2 regions of the Weizmannia acidilactici genome follow, and region 1 is predicted to be linked to the other one. Evidence: a T-box and tRNA genes for the amino acid it is inferred to sense, from the RefSeq annotation. Region 1 holds a T-box; the other holds one or more tRNA genes.
The links. A T-box is a leader RNA that pairs with one kind of tRNA and senses whether it is charged. The one in region 1 lies ahead of trpS (tryptophan--tRNA ligase), so its partner is inferred to be a tRNA-Trp.

Region 1 (2,445 bases):
GTCGCCGGAAAAATATGAACAAATTCAATTTATGGATTTTGATCTTGTGTGGGAGCGGCTTTATGAGGAAACAAAAACAGGGTGGTCTGAAAAACACGAGCAGTTGTGCGAAAACTTGATAAAAGGACAACCGTTCTTTGAAAAACTTTGGGAACTTGAACACAATGAAAAAAGCGAACTCATGTAAAAACGAGTTGCGTACTAAATCGCAACTCGTTTTTTGCATTGGTTCAGTGGCGTTTTTTCCTGCCGAGCCCCATTGCATTTTCCATTTTCTTCAGCATTTTTCCTGCCACAATATTAGCTTTTTCCGCGCCTTCATCCAAAATGCGGTCCAATTCCTCCGATTCAATCAGTTCGTAATAACGGTGCTGGATCGGGGCAAGCGCATCATTGATTACATCCACAAGGTCAGCTTTAAATGCCCCGTAACCGACCCCCTCGTATTTCCTTTCCAATTCTTCAATGGACAGGCCGCTGAAGTTGGAGTAGATAACGAGCAGATTGGAGATGCCTGGTTTGTTTACCTTATCATATCTCACGACGCCGTCCGAATCGGTAACGGCGCTTTTAATTTTTTTATCGACCAGTTTCGGGTCATCAAGAAGTGAAATAAAGGCTTTCTTATTCGGATCGGATTTACTCATTTTTTTTGTCGGATCCTGCAGGGACATGATCCGTGCGCCTGATTCAGAGAGCTTGATGTCAGGCAATGTAAAAATTTCCAAATACCGTTTATTAAATCTTTCCGCCAAATCCCTCGTCAATTCCAAATGCTGTTTCTGGTCTTCACCGACCGGCACAAGATCTGTGCTGTATAGCAGGATATCAGCAGCCATCAGCGGCGGGTATGTCAATAGGCCGGCCGATACGCCTTCTTTTCCTGCCGATTTGTCTTTAAACTGCGTCATCCTTTCCAATTCTCCGATATAGGAAACGCACTGCAGCATCCATCCGGCCTGGGCATGTGCCGGTACTTCTGATTGGATAAACAGCGTTGCTTTCTTCGGATCAATGCCGACAGCGACATAAAAAGCGGCAAGGCTTCGGATGTTTTTGCGCAACGCAAGCCGATCCTGCGGCACGGTGATGGCATGCTGGTCCACAATGCAAAAATAGCAATTAAAACTGTCCTGCAGTTCAACAAACTGCTTCATTGCGCCAAGATAGTTGCCGATATGGATCGTTCCGCTCGGCTGGATGCCTGAAAAAATGGTTCTCATTTTGCTTTTTCCTCCTAAGACATGCTGAAATTTTTCCATAAAAATAAAAAACCATTCATCCAAATAGGGACGAATGGGATAGATCCGCGGTGCCACCCTAAGTGCCCTTTACGCCGGGCCGCTTAGTTCCAAAAAATTGGGGCCTTGTTAACGCAAGGCAAACGCCGGAAACTAATAGGGTAAAATATCCGTTCATCCCCGGAGCTCGAAAGCCCATTCCATCTGCCCGGCATGTTTGTTCCCACCAACCACAAACTCTCTAAAATGCCCTGGCAAATGTACTATTCTTTCTCATCGCTTTTCACGTACCGCCACCATTATAATCAAATTAAGCAAAAAAGTCAAAATGCGAAATCTTTACGAACTTTGCAGAAAAAGGGCAATTGCCATGAAAATCATCATCACAACGCCGGTTAAAAACGGCATTTGCACGTGAATCGAGACCAGTTTGGACAGCGGACGGACTTCTCCGTCAAATCTGGACGACAGTCGCTGGAAACCGTAGAAAAAAGCATCAAAAAAACCTGTACGGAGCATAAAAACCGACAAGGAAAAAAAGATCAAGAGCGCCCCGATTGTAAAAGATGTATTAATATAACAAAGCAGGTCGATCCGCTTATAAAACGTGAAAGAACAGATGAAAACAAGCAACTGGGAAGACAAAAACCAATAGACAAGCTTTTTAAACATATGCTCACCTTTCAGCAACAAGCATTTTCGTCCATTATACAGGAACACAACAAAATAGAAAACTACCAGACATGTCGAAACATATTTATAAGTTAAATTAAATTTATTTCAAGAAATAAAAAAATTAAAAATGTCACGCATACCGTAAATTATGTTGCATAAATGTTTAAAGAAGGAAAGATAAAGGAAAAGCCTGCGCAAAAAAATATTAGAAATCAGTTGTTCATAAGGGACTTGGTAAAAAATTTAGCAAAGAATATTTAAATGAGTGAATTTCAAAATTCCAAGTCCTTGTGTCCAAAGGTTTTCAAAACATAAAAAAGGAAGTACCTCCCCAAGTCTTGTATAACGGTAATTAACGAAAAAAACAAAAAAGACTGGAGGGACACTCCCTGTGACCATTATACGACAAATGAGTTTATTTGGCATCCAGGAATTATACGAAATGGAACCTACCCATCGTTACGATGCCATTATTTCAGCTATAAATCTTAATAAAATCTGCCATTCAGTAACCAAGAAGTCCCATCTT
Region 2 (2,445 bases), on a different contig from region 1:
AGTCCTTTCCTCTGCCGTTAGCGTAACATACGGGAAAGAAAAATGATGTTCAGGGTGCGGCAATCCCGTTGTGACGGTTGTACCACCGCGTTTTGTAATCCCGTAAGCCACTTCCATCGCCGTCACTGCCCCCGCCGTTTCAAATACATAATCAAGCCCGCCGCCGGTTGCTTCCAGGATTTTCTTCACAACATCAGCATTTTTAGAGTTAAAGACATCCGTTGCCCCCAACTTTTTCGCCTGTTTTAATTTATTTTCATTAATGTCTACAGCAACCACACGGCTGGCCCCCGCGGAAACAGCCCCGATCAATGCACTTAATCCAACGCCGCCCAAGCCAACAACGGCAACCGTGCTCCCTAACTTTATGCGGGCAGTATTAACAACTGCGCCTACGCCTGTAATTACAGCACATCCAAAAAGAGCCAGTTTTTCAAATGGAATATCTTTGTCCACTTTAATTAAAGAACGGCGCGACACAACAGCGTATTCAGAAAAAGCGGATACGCCGAGATGGTGTTTCACATCCTTTTTTCCTACATGCAGCCGGATGCCGCCCCCGATTAATGTGCCTGCCGTATTTGATGCCGCCCCTGTTTCACATAACGCCGGGCGCCCCTCCTTGCATGGCAAACAATGTCCGCAGCTTGGCACAAAGACACAGACAACATGGTCACCCGGCTCCAGGTCAACCACACCTTCGCCTGTTTTTATGACTTCACCGGAAGCCTCATGTCCCAGCGCCATTGGTAAAGGCCGCGGTCTGCTTCCATTCACGACCGACAAATCTGAATGACATAAACTGGCCGCCTTCATTTTGACTAATACTTCCCCATATTCTGGTTCATCCAGCTCCAATGTTTCAATTTTAATCGGTTTGCTTTCTTCATAAGGCACGGGTGCACCCGATTCCCACAGTACAGCAGATTTAATTTTCATTTCTTCATCTCCCCAGGAAATTCAAGGCATTATGTAATATTATTCCGATTATTATATAACAATGAAATTTTAATTTATATTTCGTTTTTTGTAAACGCTTTTATTCTTTATCTTTCTATACAAACTTGAACTTTCCTATGCCACTGTACATTTTGTTATAAAAAAAACAGCGCCTGTTCGTATTTGGGCGCCGTTTTTATTCATTACGATTAAGTACGATTAAGTTATACCGGTGGTCGGAGTCGAACCGACACGGGATAAACCCACACGATTTTGAGTCGTGCGCGTCTGCCAATTCCGCCACACCGGCAAAATATTGATGGAGGCGGCAACCGGAATCGAACCGGTGATAAAGGTTTTGCAGACCTCTGCCTTACCTCTTGGCTATGCCGCCATCAATGGAGCGGAAGACGGGACTCGAACCCGCGACCCCCACCTTGGCAAGGTGGTGTTCTACCGCTGAACTACTTCCGCATACTGGGCCAGCTGGATTCGAACCAGCGCATCACGGAGTCAAAGTCCGTTGCCTTACCGCTTGGCTATGGCCCAATCAAGTATGGGGCGGATGGTGGGAATCGAACCCACGAATGCCGGAGCCACAATCCGGTGCGTTAACCACTTCGCCACAACCGCCATTTTAAAGTGGCAGGGGCAGTAGGAATCGAACCCACACTGGAGGTTTTGGAGACCTCTGTTCTACCTTTAAACTATGCCCCTGTACATGGTGGAGGGGGACGGATTCGAACCGCCGAACCCTGAGGGAGCGGATTTACAGTCCGCCGCGTTTAGCCACTTCGCTACCCCTCCATATTGCGTGGTGCCGGCCAGAGGACTTGAACCCCCAACCTACTGATTACAAGTCAGTTGCTCTACCAATTGAGCTAGACCGGCCAGTGGTGGCTCGGGACGGAATCGAACCGCCGACACAAGGATTTTCAGTCCTTTGCTCTACCGACTGAGCTACCGAGCCACGTTTATGTATCAAAGTGAATGGCGGTCCCGACGGGACTCGAACCCGCGATCTCCTGCGTGACAGGCAGGCGTGATAACCGCTACACTACGGGACCTTCTATTATGTAAATTGCGGGGGCAGGATTTGAACCTGCGACCTTCGGGTTATGAGCCCGACGAGCTACCAGACTGCTCCACCCCGCGATAATAATATGGTGGAGGATGACGGGATCGAACCGCCGACCCTCTGCTTGTAAGGCAGATGCTCTCCCAGCTGAGCTAATCCTCCTGAATATGTAAGAAATGGTGACCCGTACGGGATTCGAACCCGTGTTACCGCCGTGAAAGGGCGGTGTCTTAACCGCTTGACCAACGGGCCAATGTATAAGTAATAATGGCGGAGAGCAAGGGATTCGAACCCTTGAGACAGCTTTTAGCCGCCTACACGATTTCCAATCGTGCTCCTTCGACCTCTCGGACAGCTCTCCATCATAACTCCGCAGGTAGGATTCGAACCTACGACCGATCGGTTAACAGCCGATTGCTCTACCACTG

Region 2: it encodes a tRNA-Trp, which carries the amino acid that the T-box ahead of trpS (tryptophan--tRNA ligase) is inferred to sense. The anticodon was not compared.

Annotation. Positions count from the first base shown of each region.
Region 1 is NZ_BKZR01000006.1:67,185-69,629, reverse strand. It holds gene GBH70_RS03575 (YjbA family protein) at 1-187, shown strand, start outside; gene trpS (tryptophan--tRNA ligase) at 231-1,223, opposite strand; T-box leader at 1,286-1,527, opposite strand; gene GBH70_RS03565 (DUF3899 domain-containing protein) at 1,581-1,913, opposite strand; partial or broken gene GBH70_RS03560 (transposase) at 2,308-2,445, shown strand, end outside.
Region 2 is NZ_BKZR01000011.1:75,597-78,041, forward strand. It holds gene GBH70_RS05975 (zinc-dependent alcohol dehydrogenase family protein) at 1-939, opposite strand, end outside; tRNA gene GBH70_RS05980 (tRNA-Leu) at 1,167-1,249, opposite strand; tRNA gene GBH70_RS05985 (tRNA-Cys) at 1,260-1,333, opposite strand; tRNA gene GBH70_RS05990 (tRNA-Gly) at 1,339-1,413, opposite strand; tRNA gene GBH70_RS05995 (tRNA-Gln) at 1,417-1,488, opposite strand; tRNA gene GBH70_RS06000 (tRNA-His) at 1,497-1,572, opposite strand; tRNA gene GBH70_RS06005 (tRNA-Trp) at 1,583-1,656, opposite strand; tRNA gene GBH70_RS06010 (tRNA-Tyr) at 1,662-1,746, opposite strand; tRNA gene GBH70_RS06015 (tRNA-Thr) at 1,755-1,830, opposite strand; tRNA gene GBH70_RS06020 (tRNA-Phe) at 1,834-1,909, opposite strand; tRNA gene GBH70_RS06025 (tRNA-Asp) at 1,931-2,006, opposite strand; tRNA gene GBH70_RS06030 (tRNA-Met) at 2,021-2,094, opposite strand; tRNA gene GBH70_RS06035 (tRNA-Val) at 2,104-2,179, opposite strand; tRNA gene GBH70_RS06040 (tRNA-Glu) at 2,195-2,269, opposite strand; tRNA gene GBH70_RS06045 (tRNA-Ser) at 2,286-2,378, opposite strand; tRNA gene GBH70_RS06050 (tRNA-Asn) at 2,386-2,445, opposite strand, start outside.